Regions from separate parts of the Lysinibacillus sp. FSL K6-0102 genome, predicted to be linked through region 2. Evidence: riboswitches for the same ligand, from Rfam matches in the RefSeq annotation. Region 2 holds a riboswitch; each other region holds the start of a gene.
The links. A riboswitch is a leader RNA that binds a small molecule or an ion and turns the genes downstream of it on or off. The one in region 2 is predicted to bind S-adenosylmethionine.

Region 1 (7,579 bases), 1.8 Mb from region 2:
TTATGGCAAATGCCGATGTTACACTGTGTATTACCTCCCACTCCCTAACACATACACTGGCTCGTAAACATGCCTGTGAAAAGGGTGGACGTGTAGCAACAATGCCAGGGGTAACATTGGAGATGCTGGAGCAAGGTGCCCTTCATGCAGATGCACAGGAGATCGAAGCTACGGTAGAAAAATATGTCCTTTTACTTAATACGACAAAAGATATTCGTATTGTCAAGGATGGTCATGAGCTGACGTTTAGTGTAGACGGCCGTTTCGGAATTCGTTCTACAGGGGTTATTCGTCAACCTGGTGAGTACGGGAATATTCCTTCAGGAGAATCGTATATTGCACCAATAGAAACATCTGCGAATGGAGAGATTTTAGTAGATGGCTCTATTGCTAATATTGGTGTTTTAAAGGAACCATTATTATTAAAAATAAAGAATGGTCGCTTAGAAGAAGCAATCGGTCCTGATGGTCCACGACTACTGGCATTACTTGGTGAAGGCAATGGTAGAGTCATTGCAGAGTTTGGCATCGGAGCCAATAAAAGTGCTATCCTATGTGGCAATGTATTAGAGGATGAGAAGGTGTATGGGACCATCCATATCGCTTTTGGCAGTAATGCGCCATTTGGTGGAGCCAATGCGTCAGATGTTCATATTGATTGTGTTGTGAAAAGTCCTATCGTCTATTTTGACGGTCAGCAAGTAATCTAAAGAAAAGCGTGTCTTCCTATGAAGCACGCTTTTTTTCATGCTTTACAAGACTGTAGCTTAGGGTTGCTTGTCATTGTAGGTTTACAATATAGTTAATATAGATAGGAATAGGAATGATGATTAAATTTCGTCCATAAAATAGAAGTAATGATAAAGAAAGTAACTTTTGTTTTGCAACAAGAAAGAACGTGAGGTTGAAGAGATGTTAACATTTACAGATTTACATGGCCTACAAGTAGATTTGAGTTTTACAAGAGGCGAATTTAAAGTAGAACCTAAACACGTCCTTGTCCTTTTAAAGCATGAAAATAAATGGTTATGTACTGTCCATAAACGACGTGGTGTAGAAGTGCCAGGAGGGAAATTAGAAGAAGGGGAAACCTTAGAGGAGGCGGCGATTCGAGAAGTTTTTGAAGAGACAGGTGTTCATGTGAAGAATCTTCAATGGTTTGCAGAGTATGCAGTGTATGATGAAATCGTTTTTTGTAAATCCGTTTTCACTGCACAATTTTTAGCGCAAGAGGATATAGAATTTGATTTAGAAACGTCAGGCATGCTTTGGTTAACCGATGAAGAATTTGCTCAGCATCCTAACTTGAGTTTTCACATGAAGGATGAGGGGATGAAGAAAATGCTGGAGGAGCTGAAACATCGTGACACACAATGGTGATATTATCGAAAAACGCCCCTATCCTTCACCAAATCCAGCTATACGTTTAACGGAAATAACCTATCTTTCACAGGGCTTACGTATAAAAGGACTATTAGCAGAGCCAAAGACTGAAGGTACATATGATGGCTTTTTATATTTAAGAGGCGGCATGCAAAGCATTGGGATGGTAAGACCCTCTCGTATTGCACAATTTGCGGCGCAGGGCTTTATCGTATTTGCCCCATATTATCGTGGGAATCGTGGGGGAGAGGGGCGTGACGAGTTTGCAGGGGCAGACCGTTACGATGCGGTCTATGCCGTAGATGTACTCAAACAATTCTGCAATGACAATATCCATGTTTTTGGTTTTTCACGAGGTGGTATTATGGCTCTGTGGACAGCTATTTTAAGAAGGGATATTACTTCTGTTGTAACATGGGCAGGTGTTTCTGATGCAACGGCCACTTATTGGGAGCGTACAGATATGCGCAGAATGATGAAGCGTGTTATTGGAGGAACACCTAATCGTGTACCAGAAGCGTATGATGCAAGAACACCACTTTTTGAGATAGAGCGTATAACAGCTCCCGTTCTTATCATTCATGGCTATCGTGATGAAAATGTGGATATTGAACATGCCAGACAATTGGCATTTTTTTTAGAGGAAGCAAATAAATCATTCGAAACTTGGTATGATCTTAACTATGCACATCAATATCCACCAGCAAAAAATCGTGAAACTGTCCGTGCTCTTTGCAAGTGGATGAAACAACAATAAAGCATAGAGAAAACAAAAAGACAAAGGGAACGAATAAATTGTTCCCTTTGTCTTTTATATAGACGTTATTTTAATGGACCACCAAGTGTAGTGATGGCTTCAGAAACGTTTGAGAATTTCTTGAAGTTTTCGTTGAATAAGCCTGCAAGCTCAGCAGCTTTTGCATCGTATGCAGCTTTATCTGCCCAAGCTTCACGAGGATTTAACACTTCTGAAGGTACGCCTTCAACTGCTTTTGGAATGTGTAAACCAAACACAGCATCTTGTGTTGTTTCAACATCTGCTAATTTACCATCGATTGCTGCACGGACCATTGTACGTGTGTAAGATAGTTTCATACGGCTACCTGTGCCATATTCGCCACCAGTCCAACCAGTGTTTACTAAATATACCTGTGCACCGTGCTCGTCAATTTTTTGTCCTAACATTTCTGCGTATACTGTTGCAGGAAGTGGAAGGAATGGAGACCCGAAGCAAGTAGAGAATACTGGTTCTGGCTCAGTCACACCACGTTCAGTTCCAGCAAGTTTAGAAGTGAACCCGCTTAGGAAGTGATACATCGCTTGTTCTTTTGTTAATTTACTGATTGGAGGTAACACGCCAAATGCATCAGCTGTTAGGAAGATGATTGTTTTTGGATGACCTGCAACAGAAGGATCAACGATATTTTCGATGTATTGGATTGGATAAGCTACACGTGTATTTTCTGTTAGTGAACCATCATCATAGTCACAAATACGAGTTTCTGGATCAACAGCTACGTTTTCTAATACAGAGCCGAAGCGGATTGCATTGTAGATTTCTGGTTCTTTTTCAGCAGAAAGGTTGATTGTTTTTGCATAGCAGCCACCCTCAATGTTGAATACACCATTATCAGACCAACCGTGTTCATCGTCACCGATTAGCTTACGATCAGGATCAGCTGATAACGTCGTTTTACCAGTACCAGATAGACCGAAGAATAACGCTACATCGCCAGCTTCACCAACGTTTGCTGAGCAGTGCATTGAAAGAATACCTTGTTGTGGTAATAAGTAGTTCATGATACCAAAGATAGATTTTTTCATTTCACCAGCATATTCTGTACCACCAATTAAAATAATTTTCTTTTCAAGTGATACGATGATGAATGTTTCAGAAGCAGTACCATCAACCGCAGGATCTGCTTTAAAGTTAGGAGCTGAGATGACAGTGAAGTCGGCAACATGAGAAGCTAATTCATCTGCTGTTGGACGGATAAATAATTGATGAGCAAAAAGATTGTGCCATGCGTATTCATTGATAACTTGAATGCTTAATTGTGAGTCTTTGTCAGCACCTGCAAAGCCTTTGAATACGAATAACTCGTCACGTTCTTTTAAATATTTTATTACTTTTACATATAGGTTATCGAACACTTCAGAAGAAATCGGTTGGTTGACTTTACCCCAGTCAATTTGATCTTTTGTGCTTTCTTCTTCTACCGTATATTTATCTTTAGGTGAACGACCAGTGTATTTGCCAGTTTCTGCACGAACTGCGCCATCTACTGTTAACATTGCTTCACCACGAGATGTAGCTTTTTCTGCTAATTGTGGTACTGAAAGTTGAACATTTATGTTACCGCCGTTTAATAATTCCTTCAGTTCGTTTGCAATTTCTACTGAATTCATCGATTAAATACCATCCTTTTTTATAGTATTCCCTTGATTTAGAGGGATTTTTTCTTAATTTCAAAAATAGTATAACACAATTGCTTAAATAATCTATACTAATTAAGAAATTATTTTAGAGTTTTTACCACTTTTCAATAAACTGACAAAAAATAATGTTTTTCGAGTAGAATACCATCAATCCTACTGTAATTAGGCACGAAAATTGAGCCACACATATGTTACCACAAGTAGCTAGGTATGTTGTAGGGATTAATTTGCTTCTATTTACATCATCATCCAAGTATGAAAAGTTTTTGTGTAATAAGTTCTTTCCTTTCTATACAGTAATACATAAGAAAATATTTGACAACGTTCGACCTTTTCAGTAACATGAGATTGAACGGATACTCTTATCCCGAGCTGGTGGAGGGTCAGGCCCTGTGAAACCCGGCAACCTGCATGAACTATTTCACGACATGCGTTGGTGCCAACCTGATGCAAGGGAACATCCCTTGAACGATAAGAGTGAAAGGTTACGCAGTCATTATTCCTTTCCTCATGTAAAGTAACGTGAGAAAAGGATTTTTTTATTGCTATAAATCAATGTAAAGGTAAGTATATGTAGTTCTTTCCTTATTATAATGACGGATCTTTCGAAATCCTCGTGTTAAAAGCAGCAGTAACGGCTTGAGAGTTCAATCCTTAGGAGCGGACTTGACATGGGTAATGAGTACCGTATTCATACACAACTACTTATTGTAAGAGTATTTAGGAGGAAAACCAAATGACAAACCGTCGACTGTTTACATCAGAGAGTGTAACAGAAGGACATCCAGATAAGATTTGTGACCAAATCTCGGATGCCATTTTAGATGCTATTTTAGCAGAAGATCCAAATGCACGTGTAGCGTGTGAAACAACTGTAACAACAGGATTAGTATTAGTAGCAGGAGAAATTACTACTTCTACTTATGTGGATATTAAAGGTATTGTTCGTGACACTGTAGCTGAAATTGGCTATACACGAGGTAAATATGGCTTTGATGCTGAGAACTTAGCGGTGCTTGTGGCAATTGGCGAACAATCACCTGATATAGCTCAAGGTGTTGATCAGGCATTAGAGGCACGTGAAGGCTCTATGACAGATGCTGATATAGAAGCAATTGGTGCTGGTGACCAAGGCTTAATGTTTGGCTATGCATGTAATGAAACACCAGAGCTAATGCCATTACCAATTAGCTTGGCACACAAATTAGCACGCCGTTTAACAGAAGTACGTAAATCAGGTGAACTTGCCTATTTACGTCCTGATGGTAAAACGCAAGTAACGATTGAATATGATGACAATAATGTACCGGTTCGCGTGGATACAATTGTTATTTCAACACAGCATGATGAAGAAGCAACACTTGAACAAATTCAAGCAGATTTAAAAGAATTTGTTATTGCACCAGTTGTACCGAGTGAATTATTAGATGCTAATACGAAATACTTCATCAATCCAACTGGCCGTTTTGTAATTGGTGGGCCAAAAGGTGATGCTGGATTAACAGGACGTAAAATCATTGTTGATACATACGGTGGTTATGCACGTCACGGTGGTGGTGCCTTCTCAGGTAAGGATGCAACCAAGGTAGACCGTTCGGCGGCATATGCAGCACGTTATGTAGCGAAAAACATCGTAGCAGCTGGCTTAGCAGAGCGTGCTGAAGTGCAACTTGCCTATGCGATTGGCGTTGCTCAGCCTGTTTCCATTGCTGTCGATACATTTGGCACAGGTAGAGTGAAAGAAAGCGAGATCGTTGAATGGGTACGCGAGCTATTCGATTTACGCCCAGCAGGTATCATTAAAATGCTTGATCTTCGTCGTCCAATTTATAAACAAACTGCTGCGTATGGACATTTTGGTCGTACAGATTTAAATGTACCATGGGAGCAAATTGATAAAGCAGACGCGCTACGAGAAAAAGCACGTTTATAAACTATTGAACTAAAGTAATGAAGTCATTAGAAAATTATTCTGATGTATTAATAAGCAAAGGGGCAACATTGCTCCTTTTGTTTTTTTTACAAAAATACCTCGCTAGGATTCGTGAACATATTCGGTACACGAAAACGCGAGGGATTTTTTCGTTAGTATTGATTTTTTGTGTAGGTTATTTATTTCTGAAGTGATTTATAATATTGACCTTTTTCTGCGTATTCTCGTACGATGCGTTCCATATCCTCTTTATCTTCAGCATTTAATTCTCGGACAACTTTTGCTGGACGACCTAATGCTAAACTATTTGGAGGAATGACTTTACCAGGAGGTACTAGGCTTCCAGCTCCAATAAATGCACCTTCTCCAATCTCAGCTCCGTCTAAAATAATGGATCCCATACCGATTAAGGCATTTTTGCGAATTGTACAACTATGTAAAGTGACTTGGTGTCCAACTGTTACCTCATCTTCAATAATGAGCGGATATTTTGGGCTTTGGTGTAAACAGCAAAGATCTTGGATACTGACACGTTTACCAATAATCGTTGGGGAAACATCACCACGAATAACCGTATTAAACCAAATGGTTGTTTCGGCGCCAATTGTTACGTCGCCCGTAACAGTTGCGTAGTCAGCAATGAAAACAGACGGATCGATCTTTGGCGTTTTATCTTTAAATGGATAAATCATGAAAATCGCCTCTTTTCTTTCTATAATGTAGTATTATCGTATCAAATACGCAACTTTATGGAAATATAAAATTAAAATGTGCTATTTATTTCGATATAATCAAAGTGTAATTATTTTTTAGGAGGACTATGTAATGTGGAAATGGGAAGCTGATGGACAAGCAAAAGCTGTGATTGCTATTCTTCATGGTGCTTATGAAAATCACCGTTGGTATGCATGGCTGATAGAGAAATTAAGATTAGAAGGCTTCCACATAGTCATGGGAGATTTACCGAATCATGGAGGTAATGCAAGGTTTGCTCGAGTCCATGATGAAGACTTCAAATTGTACAATAAGTATACAAGAAACCTGATTGAAAATGCTTTTTCATATAATTTACCAACCTTTGTAATAGGGCATGGACTAGGTGCAACATTAATCCTCCATACACTGCAAAAGAGACAATATGAATGTGCAGGCATTATTTTAACATCACCTTGGTTGCAACTAAAGCTATTACCAGGTAAATTAACAAATGCTTTAACAAGTCTAAGTGCGTTAACAGCCAATGTTAAGTTGACACATGATATTACATTAGAGAAATTAACGCGTAGTGTTGAAGGCAGAGAAGAAATGAAAGATGATGTACCCCTCATGTCTGTTGTTTCTGTGAAATGGTATCGAGAACTTCAGCAGATGATGAAAAATTTAGTGATGCTGCCTAAAGGTGAAATGCCTAATATGCCTATGCTAATTATGACAGCTGAGAAGGATAAAATTACGGACACTCGCCAAACTCGAAATTGGCTTCATCAACAGGAATTCACGGAATTTCAGTTTAAAGAATGGGCAAATTGTTATCATAATTTATTTCATGAGGGAGAGCGCGAAGAGATTTTTATGTATATACGAGATTTTATTAATAATGCTCTTCGAAGAATTGGTTATATAATTAAATAGGTTTATACCCTTCCATTTACTAGGTTACTTACTTAAATATTGTTACTTAAAAATAATATTGTAATTTTCAGAAAAGTGTAATACTATAATGACTTAAAGTAAGGTAATTCAAATTGGAGGGGTAAAATGGATGTAATTGTAGAGAAGTTGAATGGTATTTTATGGGGACCATGGTTTATTTATGGCATCTTA
Region 2 (7,579 bases):
CAAACATATCCAGAGACTGCTGAAGAGCAAGAGGAGCGTTTAAGAAATCAACAGCGTATGGCAGAGGCAGAGCAATATAGAAGATTTTTATAATGAATCAAACTAACGAGATATGACTATTTCTCGCTAGTTTGAATATAGACAAAGTCGATTGTTTCGACTTTGTCTATTATTTTATCTAGCATGTCTTGAAAAGAAGGGCTATTTTTTAAATGCCATCTTTATATTTAGAAATGTTATTTTTCGCATTTAGTATTGAAAGAATAGGATCACTTGTTTTCTTTTTAAAAGGTTGCGAAAGCAGGTCTTGTAAATTAGTAGATTCTCTAATATCAAGGCTTTGTTTGGTTTCCATGAGGAGAACCCTTTGTCCTGTTGGTTTGACAAGGTATTGACGTACATAGCCATTTTCGTATCTGACCTCAATTTTCGATTTGTTCTTTTTTTCGTCTTCCTCTTCACGGCCACCGACATGTCTCATTAAATCCAGTAGGTTTTGTGTTTGAATTGGTTGATTATCCTTGGTTGGTAAATAATATGACGTATGTAAGGTTTGAATTTGCATGTATGAATCTCCTTTATTTTCGTCCCTATAAAAGTTATACTATTTTACATGTAATCGTGCTATAAATTCAATACATAGTAGAAAAGGAAGCTTGAGAAATAACTCTCAGCTTCCTTTTTTATTCATATGCACTATATTATTGTATGACTTTTTCCTGTGCATCCTTTTTCATAAAACGTAATACATGGAAATGCTCTAATTGTGCTACTAAATTCCCTATAAGAATGAAGCTGCCACCAATCATTAATTTCATTGTTATGCCTTCTCCGATAAACATCATGGCAAACATAGCGGCAAAAATTGGTTCTAAGGAGAATATAAGACCTGTATGTGTAGCAGAAGTATACTGTTGTGCAACAGTTTGACCAACAAAGCAAAACGCACTACAGATGATGCCAAGCCCTAAAATAGCAATCCAGGATATCGCTGAATTTGGCATTGTTGGTGTTTCGAATAGAAAGGTTAACACAAGTGCATAAATTCCAGCAAAGCCAAGCTGATAAATTCCGTATGAAATGGACTCTACATTTCGTGTGAATGAGCTATTTAAAAGTAAATAAATTGAATAACATAACGCAGCAATTGCTACTAATAAATCACCTTTATGGAATGTGAATGAGCCGTGTGCTGTTAAGACGGTAATACCAATCATGGTACAAATGATCGCAAAGCTAACTGCTCGAGAAGGTAATTTTTTTTCAATAAAGCTGCTGAAAATCGGCACTAACACGACCGTTAGGCTCAAGATGAAGCCAGCATTTGAAACAGAAGTAGATTGTAAACCAAATAAACTTAACGCGAACACAATGAATAATAAAAATCCTTGAATAGCCGCATATTTTAATGTTTTACCATTTACTTTGATCATCCGTTTGTAAAAAATAAGTCCTGCTACAAAAAATGCGATGATACAACGTAATGCCACCACATTATAAACTGCCAACGTTTCTAGCCCCATGACCATAAAGGTATAAGAGAGCCCCCAAAACATTGTGACAATAACCATCAATACATTTGCTTTTCCTTGGATACTCATTATGTTCACCTACCATCTGTGTACTAAAACAGTTTTATACTAAAAATTACTATATATCTTGTATTGTGATTAGTAAAACGAATGTTTATAATGAATAGGATTAAAAAAATTCATGTATATAGAGGGATTGCGGATGAGCTTAGTGAAATATGAGATTTTAACAAAGGTGGCAGAGGTGGCAAGCTTTACAAAAGCAGCTGATGCGCTAGGGTTAACACAATCTGCTGTGAGTCATGCCGTGTCGAGTTTAGAAAAAGAGTTTGGCTTTGCGCTCATTCATCGAAGTCGTGTGGGTGTGACATTAACGAGTGAGGGACAAACAATGCTAAGGGCAATGCGTCAGGTTTTGGATGCTCAGGAATTATTGCAACAGGAAGCAGCTCACATTCATGGCGTGACACGAGGTAAGGTTCGAATTGGTGTGATATCGAGTATTTCTTCCAATTGGATGCCAGAAATTGTTCGAATTATGGATAATCAATTTCCAGGGATACAGGTGGAGTTACGAGAGGGAGATTACTATGAAATTGAACAATGGCTTTTAAGTGGTGAAGTAGAAGCAGGATTTTTGAATGGTCAAAAGTCAGAGCAATATCAGTTCACTGAGCTCCAACAAGACCCATTATTATGTATTGTTTCGGATAAAAGTCCATTGTTTGATAAGACAGAAATTGATATCGTAGATTTAGAGGATATGCCATTTATTATGACTTCCTATAAAGGGACAAATGATGTCAAGGTGCTATTAGAGCAATATCATGTTAAGCCGAATATCCGCTTTGAGCTTTCCGAGGAGGTAGGGATTCTTTCCATGATTTCTCATCATTTAGGGATCAGTATTTTACCTCAGTTGGTTATTCAAAATTTACCGCCAACATTGAGAGCGATTCCGTTAAAGCAAGGTGGCTACCGAACGATTGGTATTGCCATGAAACACCATGCTTCGCCCGTCACAAAGAAATTTGCAGAGATATTAAGTGCTTGGCTAAAAGAACAAAACAGCTCCCTAAAATAGTGGCTATTGAAGCCTATCCTTACATTACGTTAAAATAGTATTTGTATATATTTCAGAAAATAGGTGAGTGTATGGGGACATTACAGGGCAAAACCGTACTCATTACAAGTGGGGGAACACTTGAAAAATGGGATCGTGTACGAGGTCATACGAATTTATCAAAAGGCACAATGGGGTGTTATTTAGCAGAGGCGGCGCTGGCTGCTGGCGCTAACGTAGTATACATGCATGGTTACTTTGCACAGCTCCCAGAAAACCAAAATGATATGACATTGATACAATTTGAAGGCATAGAGGATTTAGGACAAAAGGTACGTCATGCAGTTCAACAACAACATGTCGATATCGTTATTATGGCGGCTGCGGGCTCTGATTGGGTCATTGACAAAGTATATGATCAATCAGGTAATTTAATGGAGGAAACGGGGAAAATGCCTTCTGACGAACCACCTATTATTCATTTTAAAAAAGCACCAAAAGTATTAGGTCAAATTAAGGGATGGCAACCGAATGTAACGTTAGTAGGCTTTAAGCTCGAAGCAACGAATGATGAGGAATTCTTGTTAGCTCGTGCCAGACTGCGTATGGAAACAGCCAATGCACAATTTATGGTAGCAAATAGCTCTCAGTCTTTATATGGGGGGGATGAACCTCATTGGATTGTACCTGCTGATGGACAGCCTCTTAAAGTAATGGGCAAGCAAAAAACAGCAGAAGCTTTAATGATGTATTTACAAAATCAATAAATGTGAACTGTGTAGAGAAATATTTCTACACAGTTTTTTCTTGTCTAAAAGATTAGGATCCTATAATATTTACTTAACGGTCGGTAAAAAAGGAGGGTAATAATGGGAAATAAAGAACAAACTTTTCACAAGATTATAGAAATTGCTTATGGGATGTTTGCGGAAAATGGATTTGAAAAAACAAGCTTAGCAATGATTGCTACAGAGGTCGGTATTTCAAAACCAGCCATTTACTATTATTTTCAATCAAAAGATCAATTAATCGCTTTCATATTTGATGAATTGTATAAAGAAATTCAACATGATGTCGCTGTGGATTATAAAGAGCTTTCTTCTGCTAATTTTAAGGAGGAATTACTTAAGCTAGGCTATAAATCTATTGAGGCACAGGACAAGGACCCTTATTTTAATAAAATATTTAATCAATATGTACTATTAGCAGCCCGCGATGAAAACTATAAAAGACAATTAGTAGAGCTAGAAACCAGCTTTTTAACGAGCTTTGTTGCTATCCTACGATATGGCGTACAGCTAGGCGTGCTAGAGGATACTCCCCATATAGAAGTGAAGGCACAGATGCTAGCCCTCGTCTATGATAATATCGGTAATTTCATGTTAACAGGCAACCAATTGAACTATAGGGCTATTTGGAAGGAGGCAGTGAATAGCGTTATCCAAGGGGGCAAAGATGACAATAAGAAATGATGATCGGCGCATTGAAGGTCTTGATTTTGCAAGAGCTCTCGCCATGCTTGGCATGTTCATTGTCAATTTTGGCGTCATAACAGGTTCTACAACGAATGGTTCAACATGGTTAATTGCCTTCCAACATCTTTTCGAGGGACGTGCTTCGGCCGTATTTGTCATGCTAGCAGGAATAGGGACAGCCTTAATGACTCGTCAGGCTAGAGAGAGTAAGGACCCAATCCTTCTTCGTCAAAATCGACTTACTTTGTGGAAGAGGGCGCTTTTGTTATTTACGATAGGGATAATATTATATGCAATCGGCTGGACAGGAGATATCTTACATTATTATGGCGTGTATATGTTTGTTGCTGCTTGGTTGATTGCCCAATCCAAGAAAATGATGATCTTCATAATTGGTGCCATCCTTATCCTTTCACAATGGCTTCAAATTCAATTTAGTTACCTTGCTGGTTGGCATCCAACATATGTGCTACTAGAGTATCTTGATTTTTGGACACCAGCAGGATTTATAAGAAATTTGATGTTTAATGGCTATCATCCACTATTCCCCTGGATTTGCTTCTTTCTGATAGGTATGGTAGTGGGCACATTAGATTTAACAAATCATACATTAAGAAAAAACTTACTGGTGATAGGTTTATTGTTAGTCATCATGACTGAGACTTGTTCAACGTTATTCATTAAGATGACAACCATTCATTTATTAGATGTAGAGAGTGCATTGTATTTATTTGATACAGGACCGATTCCACCGAATATGATGTATGTCCTATCTAATTCGGCTTCGGCTATTGTTATCATTGTTGGCTCCATCTATCTTGTAGAGACATGTAAAAATAAAGTTATTCAATCTTTCATATTAACAGGACAAATGTCTTTAACGCATTATGTTGGCCATGTTGTTATAGGCATTGGAATACTAATTATTTGCCAAAAGCTGGAGAACCAAACACTTGCTTTTTCCATGCTGTATGCCTGCTGTTATTTTTTAGGATGTGTCGTTGTTTCTGTATGGTGGAGGACTAAACATCATCGAGGCCCACTTGAATTCATGATGAGGAAATGGAGCTTGTAATAAATTAATGGATTGCCATCTATTTCTCACTGACTAGGCATAAAATACTTTAGGTTTAGGGAGTCTTTTAATCTAAACGACATATTGCATAGTATTCAACTAGGTTTTCTAATATTTTGTATTGACATTCCTATAGCAGAATTATAGAATTATTTTCAAGAAACGCAGTACTCTTATCAAGAGAGGTGGAGGGACTTGGCCCAATGAAGCCTCGGCAACCGAACAACAGGTGCCAAATCCAACAGATGGTGTCTGAGAGATAGGAGGGGCTATCAATCAGTTTGATGCGTTGGCCTCTTTATGAACAATAAGGATAAAAAAGAAGGGGTGTATCGTATGGCTCAGTCAGTAAAAGTAGATGATAAGAAACTAGAGGCAATTGCGAAGGCGATTCAAAATCTTGAATTTGGTGAAGTGCATATTACGATTCAAGATGGTGTGATTGTGCAAATTAATAGGCTTGAAAAGCAGAGATTTCCGCAGAAAAAATAACAATGATTTCAGTAGAACTTATGTCAAACGGCCACCTATAAGCATGAAGGATTTCCTGTGCTTACAAGTGGCCCTTTTTTTGTGTAAAGACTAGCTATAAAAGCTTTTTGGTATGGGACCGATATGACGGCGATGATAAAGCAAAGGCTCTTTTTGAGCATTTGTAATGTCTACGACCTGCCCAATAAAAATGGTATGGTCGCCAGCATCGATTTGCTGAAATGTTTTACATTGTAAATTAGCTGCTGTATCATGTAAAATCGGTAGTCCTAAAGAGGAAGTTGACCATTTTGCTTGTGCAAAGCGATCAGGGATTTTACTGGCAAATAGTGTACATAAATGCTCTTGATCACTCGCTAAAATATTGACCGCAAAATTTGGCGCAGTCGTGAAATAAGGATGGAGCTGAGATTTTTTATCGAGTGACCACAAAATAAGGAGCGGGTCGATTGAAACAGATGCAAAGGAATTGACGGTTAAGCCAATCGGTTTTGTGTCATGACATGTCGTGACAACTGTTACGCCTGTAGGATAATTACCTAATGCCAATTTAAAAGCAGCTACTAAATCTGTCATTCAAATCACCTCTTTATGAAATTAGTGAACGGAGTTTGTAGGTAAACGAAACTTTTTTTCATATCCTACTAGTAACTCCTTTTCTTGAGTAAATTTTAAACTAATCAAACATACAGGTAAAGGTAATGGGGAAAGAAAGGGGAATGGCCATGACTTTATATTTTGATCATTTGGTTCATCAAGTGGAATCACCAGAAAATATAAAGGTTTTCTTCAATAAACGAAATGTCCATACAGTGAATGGTGGGCAGCACACGATGTGGGGGACTTATAATACGTTAAGCTACTTTGGCTTAAGCTATATTGAACAAATTGCTATCTATGATCGTGATTTATTTGAGCAAGCGGCACAATACCCATATTCCCTACATTATACGTTTAAACGTGATCAAGAGCGCCAGGGATTTTCTCGAATTGCTCTGCGCACAAAAAATATTGAGGAAGAGGGTCGACGCTTGCGAGCATTGGGCTATGAAGTATATGGACCAGATGCATGTAGCAGAACAAGACCAGATGGCACTGTGGTAGAATGGAAGCTACTGCATTTTGGTAAGCCAGATCTGCCAATTGATTTTCCATTTTTGATTGAATGGGCGGAGGAAGATGAAGAACGTTTGGTTCAATTAAAGGCAAGTGGTGCCATTGATGTCAAACAGGCTATAACGATGGAATCCGTCCAATTCTACGTCAAGGACATGCAGGCAACAGTTAAGCTGTGGCAAGAGGTGTTACAGCTACCAGTGCCTACGCAATATGAGCAGTATTTGTCACTACAGCTACCGAATATGCGCTTAGATTTCTATGAGGAAGAGAGCGCGATGACAATGACACTTGGTCATGTCAAAGAGGGACCATTTGGTGTTACATTAAAGGATCCTAAACGAACAAAGGAAACTTTAGTTTGCCCTGGTGCTTTTTATTGGATAAATCGATAAGGAGAAAAGGCTGGGCCATAACTAACTGGGACCTTCATTAAGCCGAATAATCTTTAAATTAACAAACATGATAACTAGAAAAACCGAACTATTCCGAAACACTTCGTAAGCGTTTTAGTGGATAGCTCGGTATTTTTATGGGCTGAAACACTTTTGCTTCTGCCTTTTTACATAAGTATTGAAAAACAAAACCATCAATAGAATTTCTGGTGCTGGCTACTTGCTTTCCTGTGGATTTAGCGTTACAGAGGAGACCCTGGAGCGAAATCACCTCCTCACCTTGCTAGAAAGTTTTAGCTAGTGACATGATCTTTAATTCAACAATATGGAAAAATCCACTTCATCAGAGAAGTGGATTTTCGTTGCCAATTATTATTCAATTGTCATTTTTTTCGGTGTTTCTGTACCTGTATACCAATCAAATTCAATTT
Region 3 (7,579 bases), 1.4 Mb from region 2:
ATAGCAAATGACACCAGCAGCTTCAATATCATCTAAAGCAAAACGATTCATTTCATCCCCTGCTTCCAAGTAAAGATGCTCGTCCATTAAACGGAAAAGATGTGCCTTGCTATATTCCCCAACAAGTTCTCCATTACGATCAAAGGTATACATCGTATTATAAAATTTATCGCCTTTCTTTGTTGAAACAGAGCCCCCTACAATATGTACATCAAGTTCCTTAGCAAGTTTAGCCAAAAAGGTCTTTGTCCGCTCACCATTGATATCTGCTAGCTCAGGCAGTTTCTCTAAAGCATAGCCTGTATTCCACATTTCAGGTAACACTATGATTTCTGCCCCATTTTTTGCAGCTTCACGAATCTTATCCTCGGCACGTTCAAAATTTTCTTCAACTTTGCCAAAGCCAACATTTAATTGAATACAACCGATTTTCATCTCTATTCCTCCTCTAGACAATTATCAGAAAAAGTAATACTATTTGCTTCATATTCTTCAATAATAATTATTATATTCTGAAAAAGGTGATCATGCATGGAATTCTCTAAAAAACTACAGCAACTACCCACTCAATTTTTTGCAGCACTCGTTCAAAAAGTAAACTTGGCTCTAGAAGAAGGGCGTGATGTCATTAACCTTGGGCAAGGAAATCCCGATCAGCCAACGCCTATTCACATCATTCAAGCATTACAGGAAGCAGCTGAAAATCCTCAAAACCACAAATATTCACCATTTAGAGGTCTCGCTGAATTACGCCAAGCTGCTGCGGACTTTTATCAACGTGAATATCAGGTAGAACTAAATCCAGATACAGAGGTAGCGATTCTTGGTGGAACAAAAATTGGTCTAGTTGAGCTACCTTTAGCTGTGTTAAACCCTGGTGACACGATGCTCTTACCAGATCCTGGCTATCCAGATTACCTATCAGGTGTTGTACTAGGAGACGTCAATTTTGAAGTAATGCCCCTTTTTGCTGAAAATGATTTCTTACCTGATTATCATGCATTACCTGATGAAGTGAAAGAAAAAGCAAAGCTTCTTTACTTAAATTACCCGAACAACCCTACAGGTGGTACAGCATCACTTGCGTTTTTTGAAGAGACCGTTCGCTTTGCGAAGGAGCACAATATTATCGTATCACATGATTTTGCTTATGGGGCAATAGGATTTGACGGTAATAAACCAGTTAGCTTCCTTCAAGCAAAGGGTGCAAAAGAAGTAGGAGTTGAAATGTATACATTATCGAAAACCTATAATATGGCTGGCTGGCGTATAGGCTTCGCTGTAGGGAATGCCGAGATTATTGCTGCTATTAATCTAATTCAGGATCATCTGTTTTGTAGTCAATTCCCTGCCATTCAACAAGCCGCAGCAGTAGCACTGACGGCTTCCCAACAATGTGCGGATGAACTACGAGCTACTTATGAGCGTCGCCGCAATGTACTCATTGAAGAAGCTCGAAGAATTGGCTGGCATGTTACGGCTCCAAAAGGCTCCTTCTTCGCATGGCTCCCTGTACCATTAGGCTATACAAGTGAACAGTTTGCTGATCTTTTGCTCGAAAAAGCTGATATCGCTGTAGCAGCAGGTAATGGCTTCGGTCAGTATGGTGAAGGCTATGTACGCGTAGGATTGCTGGTTAGTGAGGAGCGCTTACGTGAAGCAATCCATAGAATCGAGCAATTACAATTGTTTAAAAGATAATGACGTCGTATCCTGTAGCTATCCCTAGCTACAGGATTATTACTATTTTTCAATTTTCCTTGGTTGCCCTAAACCATTTTCTAATGGATAAAATTGAACATGACCTGTTTCATCATCCCATTTTCGAATATGTTGAATCCCTTGTACCTCTGCCAACACGATGTCAGCAGTAATAACAGGGTTGCCCCCTTTTATTAAATGCCCACCTGATACAACACCCCATTGATCGCTCATAGAACCATGGAAATGTGTCTCATATCCACCATCTCGCTTACACACCACACCTGAACCTTGAATAAATTCTAATGGTCCCTCTTTTTCAATCACATCACTAAAACGAACTTGAATTTGAGCTGTTGCATCTGGCACTAAATAAACAAAGCTGCTTTTTTGAAAGCTGCCAATACAGCTTACAATTGTTGCTGACTCTATGCTATTCTCTTCGCAAAGCGCTTCAATCCCTTCAATGATATCTGTTCCCGTTAGAAAACGAGCACTAATAACCTTACCAAATGAACCTATACCATAATTAACTCTTACAGACATTGTTATCCCTCTTTTGCGTCGAAATATTATAATTATATAAAAAATTTAAAAATTATTTATTGACTTACTATACCCTATAAATTATATTAGTTCTATCGGAATTACAAAAAAATATTATAAATCTCTTATCAAGAGTAGCTGAGGGACTGGCCCTATGAAGCTCGGCAACCTCCTTTTTATAGGAAGGTGCTAAATCCTGCAAACGATCTTCGTTTGATAGATAAGAGAGGACATCTTTTCATGAGCCTCTCTTAATTTGTAAGAGAGTTTTTTTATTTTCAAAAAACCGATAAAAACAATCTTGGAGGTATTTTCATGAAAAAGAAAAATAAATTTTTAGTAGGTTTAGCAAGTTTAACATTAGTAGCAGCTTTAGCAGGCTGTGGCTCTAAAGAAGATAGTAAAAGCCAAGCTGAAGGAATTGATGAAAAGAAAATCGTTGTAGGCGTCACTTCTGGTCCACACGAACAAATTGCAGAAGTAGCCGCTAAAGTAGCAAAAGAAAATGGGCTAGAAGTAGAACTAAAATCATTTTCTGACTATGTTTTACCTAATACATCCTTAGCTGAAGGTGATCTTGATGCGAACAGCTATCAACACGAGCCTTTCCTAGATACATTTAATAAAGACCATGATACAGATTTAGTAACAGTGGGCAAGACGATTTTAAATCCAATGGGTATCTACTCAGAAAAATATAAATCCTTTGATGACATTCCTGACGGTGCAACGTTTGGCTTACCAAATGACCCAACGAATGGAGCACGTGCCCTCTTTGTTTTACAGGAAGCTGGCTATATTAAGTTAAAAGAGGGTGCAGACTTAACAGCCTCGATCCGTGATGTAGAAGAAAACAAAAAGAATTTAAAATTCATTGAATTAGAGGCAGCTCAAATTCCTAAACAACTTAGTGAAGTAGATGTAGCAGCTATTAATACAAACTTTGCACTAGAGGCTGGCATTAACCCTAAAGATGACTCTATTTTATTGGAATCTACTGATTCTCCATACGTGAACTATATTGTTGTACGTGCTGAAAATGAAAATGATCCAACAATTAAAAAGTTCGTTGAGGCTTACCAATCTGACGAAGTGCGTCAATTCATCGAAGAGGAATTCAAAGGTTCTGTAATCCCTAGCTGGTAATATGTTCAGAAAGCTTCTATAAAGCCGAAGAATCTGCTGAAATTCCCCAATGGGAAGACGAGCAGATTCTTGCTTTTTAGAAGGTTGAGAAAGGAGCAAACAATCGCATGATTCAATTACAAAATATCTCAAAAGAATTTAAATCGAAAAAAGGCATCATAAAAGCTGTGGATGGCATCAACCTTCACGTAAAAAAGGGACAAATTCATGGTGTAATCGGCTATAGTGGTGCTGGTAAAAGTACACTCATTCGTTGCGTTAATCTACTAGAACGTCCTACAGCAGGAAAAGTAGTGATAGACAATGTAGACATTACGACCCTTTCTCTTCACGAATTACGTCAAACACGCCAAAAAATCGGGATGATATTCCAGCACTTTAATCTCTTAAAAACAGCAACAGTTTACAATAATATTGCAGTTCCCTTAAAGCTACTAGGCTATAAAGAGGCGGAAGTAAAAAACCGAGTAGCTAAGTATGCTGAAATTGTCGGTTTAACAGATAAACTAGATAGTTACCCAAATCAACTTTCAGGTGGTCAAAAACAGCGTGTGGCTATTGCACGTGCCTTAGCACAGGAACCAGAGATTTTACTTAGTGACGAAGCAACAAGTGCACTTGATCCTGAGACAACGGAAGCCATTCTTGAATTGTTGTTAAAAATTAATCGTGAATTAGGCATTACGATTCTGCTCATCACACATGAAATGAATGTAATTCAAAAAATTTGCGATGAGGTTTCTGTTCTAGAATCAGGGAAAGTTGTGGAATTTGGCACAGCGATTGAACTTTTTGCGAAACCGAAGCACCCTACAACGCGAAAGTTTTTGAATACAATTTCACAACGTAATTTATCCCCTTCTCTTATTGAGCAATTAAATGTTTCAGGAAGTGTAATCCGTTTAACATTCCTTGGTGAAAGTACTGGTAAGCCATTATTAGCAGAAGTCACTAAGGTATATGATGTGCAACCAAATATTTTAACAGCCAATATTATTGAATTAAAAAACGGTATTGTCGGCAATATTGTGGTGCATTTACATGGCGAAACGCAGATTGTCCAAAAGGCGTTAACGTATTTTTCAGAAAATGGCGTGGCAGTGGAAGAATTAGGAGGTGCGTTCAATGAGTAGTATCCAAAGCTTCTTTACAGATTGGTCAGATGTTATTGGCAAAGCAATTATCGAAACATTTCAAATGGTCGGAATTTCATTATTTTTCTCCATTCTGATTGGCATTCCATTAGGGCTATTAATCGTTTTAACACGACCAGGACAATCCTTTGAAAATAAATTTTTCTATCAGTTTTTTAATCTATTTATCAATATTGTTCGCTCTGTTCCATTTATCATTTTACTATTCTTCATCTTACCTTTTACCAAGTTAATTGTAGGTACAACAATTGGTGTTAAAGGTGTAATCGTACCACTAGTTGTTTACACAGCTCCTTATATTGCACGACTGATGGAGTCTGCGCTTTTAGAAGTGGATTCCGGAGTAGTAGAAGCCTACACAGCCATGGGTATTAAACGTCGCCATATCATTTGGCATGTCCTATTACGTGAAGCGCGACCATCTATTATTTTAGGCTTAACAATTGCCACAATAGGATTAATTGGTGCGACAGCAATGGCAGGAATGGTTGGTGCTGGCGGTTTAGGTGACCTTGCCTATCGTTATGGTCATTTGCGCTATGAGGTTGATGTGATGTATGCAACTGTCTTTATCTTAATCATCCTTGTGCAGAGCATTCAATCCATTGGTAACCGCTTCGCCGCGAAGTTGAAAAAAGATTAAGAGGAGAATGAAGATGACAAACGAAATTTATGTAGAGAAAAATGGCTATATTGCAACGTTAGTATTAAACCGCCCGGATAAACGGAATTCTTTATCAAGGGCAATGTTTCAAGCCATAGTAGACCAACTAGAGCTGCTCCGTATAGATTCTTCCATCAAACTTTTAATTGTTCGCGGTGTCAATGAAGTAGCCTTTTCTTCCGGTGCAGATATTAGCGAGTTTTTAGATGTTCGTTATGCTACAGACAATGCTAAAGCCTATAATGAATTGGCTCTAAAGGCGATCGATGCTCTCTATAAATTTCCACACCCGACAATTGCTATGATTCAGGGCTTAGCAATTGGTGGTGGCTTAGAGTTAGCAAATGCTTGTGATTTTAGAATAGCAACGCCTAAGAGTAAGCTAGGCATTACCGCTGCAAACATAGGTATTGTCTATAATTTAGAAAGCACGAAACGTCTCATCAATATTGTTGGTGTCGCTAAGGCAAAGGAAATTTTGTACACAGCTACTATTTTTACAGCTGAAGAAGGAAAAAATATTGGTTTAATCACGGCCCTACACGAACCAGAGGAAATTGATGAGGCGACATTGCAATTCGCTGAACATTTATTAAGTAAATCATCCATTGCAAACGCAGGCATCAAAAAAATTATCCAAGCAATTGTTGATGGTGAAATTGAAGAAAACGATGAGCTGGCACAGTTAGTTTTGGATTCATTTAGTTCAGACGATTATAACGAAGGTATTCAAGCCTTTTTAAATAAAAGAAAGCCTATTTTCAATAAATAAGTGAGGTAGTAACGATGACAAACATAACTGATGGCGATCTACTCTTAAAAAATATAACTGCACAAGCCCCCTTCCCCATTTGCTTTGCAGATTTAGAAAAGGCCGTAGCGGAAAAAATCGAAGCTGGCCCTTTTGGCTACATCCGTTCAGGTGCTGGCGGTGAACAAACACTGCGCAATAATCGTGCAGCTTTTGAGAAGTATTCCATTGTTCCCCGATTTTTAAATGATGTGTCAAACGTTGATACATCGGTTCATTTGTTTGGTAAAACATATCCAACTCCTTTGCTTTTTGCTCCTGTGGGCATGAACGGAATGGTTCACGATGAAGGTGAGCTTGCCGTTGCACGTGCCGCCCAGTTTTTAAATATCCCTTATATACAAAGCACTGTGTCCACTTTTGCTCTTGAAGAAGTTGCTCAAGCTGCGCCTTCTGCAACAAAATGGTTTCAATTATATTGGTCTACTAATGAAGAAATTGCTTTTAGCATGGCTGCACGTGCGGAGGAAGCTGGATTTGAAGCGATCGTTTTAACTGTCGACACCGTAATGCTAGGCTGGCGTGAAGAAGATGTACGCAATCAATTTTCACCATTGAAGCTAGGCTATGCAAGAGGAAATTATATGAATGATCCCGTTTTTACAGCCACTTTACCTGATGATTCATTCGAGTCCTACGTACAAGGTGTCTTGCAAAATGTCTTCCACCCAACACTTAATTGGGAGCATGTTCGAGAGCTAAAAAAACATACCAACCTTCCTATATTATTGAAGGGAATTTTACATCCTGAAGATGCAAAGCATGCTATCGACAATGGTATTGATGGCATTATTGTATCAAACCATGGTGGCCGTCAATTAGATGGTGTAATTGGTTCACTTGATGCCCTTCCTGCTATTGTGAAAGTTGTGAATGGACAAATTCCTATTATATTAGATAGTGGTGTATATCGTGGCATGGATGCCTTAAAAGCACTTGCTTTAGGAGCGAATGCAGTTGCAATTGGACGTCCTTTCGTCTATGGACTAGCCCTTGAGGGACAACAAGGTGTCGAAAAGGTGATGACCAATCTTTATGATGAATTAAAGGTTTCTATCGCATTAGCCGGTGCTACCTCTGTCAAAGGATTACGCAACATCACATTAGTCAAACAGGATGGGACTGAGGGTAAATGAAACAAGCATTACAAGGATTAAAGGTTATCGATTTATCACAAGTCTTAGCAGGTCCCTATTGCACCATGGTATTAGCAGATATGGGTGCAGAAGTTATCAAAATTGAAAAATACCCAAATGGAGACGATACCCGTACAATGGGTCCATTCGTTAATGAAGAAAGTCATATGTATATGATGGTTAATCGTAATAAAAAAGGTGTCTGCATCAATTTAAAAACGACTGAAGGACTGACTTTATTTAAAGAATTGATTCAATCTGTTGATGTACTTGTGGAAAATTATCGACCAGGTGTCACGAAAAAGCTTGGTATTGATTATGACACATTAAAAGCCATCAATCCTGGCCTAATTTACTGCTCTATTTCCGGTTATGGTCAAACAGGTCCTTATAGTCAAAAGGGTGGCTATGATATTATGGC

Region 1: it holds a riboswitch for S-adenosylmethionine, as region 2 does, so the genes downstream of both, metK (methionine adenosyltransferase) here and NYE73_RS09330 (YezD family protein) in region 2, are expected to answer to the same signal.
Region 3: it holds a riboswitch for S-adenosylmethionine, as region 2 does, so the genes downstream of both, NYE73_RS02415 (MetQ/NlpA family ABC transporter substrate-binding protein) here and NYE73_RS09330 (YezD family protein) in region 2, are expected to answer to the same signal.

What each region holds. Positions count from the first base shown of each region.
Region 1 covers NZ_JBBOPH010000001.1:3,692,876-3,700,454, reverse strand. Annotated here, with positions in the region: gene NYE73_RS18695 (aminopeptidase) at 1-710, shown strand, start outside; gene NYE73_RS18690 (NUDIX domain-containing protein) at 913-1,380, shown strand; gene NYE73_RS18685 (alpha/beta hydrolase family protein) at 1,364-2,140, shown strand; gene pckA (phosphoenolpyruvate carboxykinase (ATP)) at 2,206-3,792, opposite strand; SAM riboswitch class I at 4,182-4,300, shown strand; gene metK (methionine adenosyltransferase) at 4,559-5,755, shown strand; gene NYE73_RS18670 (gamma carbonic anhydrase) at 5,935-6,447, opposite strand; gene NYE73_RS18665 (alpha/beta hydrolase) at 6,581-7,387, shown strand; gene NYE73_RS18660 (alanine/glycine:cation symporter family protein) at 7,514-7,579, shown strand, end outside.
Region 2 covers NZ_JBBOPH010000001.1:1,876,872-1,884,450, forward strand. Annotated here, with positions in the region: gene NYE73_RS09295 (general stress protein) at 1-93, shown strand, start outside; gene NYE73_RS09300 (hypothetical protein) at 209-565, opposite strand; gene NYE73_RS09305 (DMT family transporter) at 702-1,601, opposite strand; gene NYE73_RS09310 (LysR family transcriptional regulator) at 1,735-2,616, shown strand; gene NYE73_RS09315 (phosphopantothenoylcysteine decarboxylase domain-containing protein) at 2,688-3,362, shown strand; gene NYE73_RS09320 (TetR/AcrR family transcriptional regulator) at 3,465-4,067, shown strand; gene NYE73_RS09325 (DUF418 domain-containing protein) at 4,051-5,145, shown strand; SAM riboswitch class I at 5,316-5,411, shown strand; gene NYE73_RS09330 (YezD family protein) at 5,446-5,637, shown strand; gene NYE73_RS09335 (flavin reductase family protein) at 5,728-6,213, opposite strand; gene NYE73_RS09340 (VOC family protein) at 6,363-7,148, shown strand; gene NYE73_RS09345 (amphi-Trp domain-containing protein) at 7,521-7,579, opposite strand, start outside.
Region 3 covers NZ_JBBOPH010000001.1:500,906-508,484, reverse strand. Annotated here, with positions in the region: gene NYE73_RS02430 (carbon-nitrogen family hydrolase) at 1-435, opposite strand, end outside; gene NYE73_RS02425 (pyridoxal phosphate-dependent aminotransferase) at 532-1,701, shown strand; gene NYE73_RS02420 (PPC domain-containing DNA-binding protein) at 1,744-2,247, opposite strand; SAM riboswitch class I at 2,370-2,474, shown strand; gene NYE73_RS02415 (MetQ/NlpA family ABC transporter substrate-binding protein) at 2,563-3,393, shown strand; gene NYE73_RS02410 (methionine ABC transporter ATP-binding protein) at 3,501-4,526, shown strand; gene NYE73_RS02405 (methionine ABC transporter permease) at 4,519-5,190, shown strand; gene NYE73_RS02400 (enoyl-CoA hydratase/isomerase family protein) at 5,204-5,983, shown strand; gene NYE73_RS02395 (alpha-hydroxy acid oxidase) at 5,998-7,158, shown strand; gene NYE73_RS02390 (CaiB/BaiF CoA transferase family protein) at 7,155-7,579, shown strand, end outside.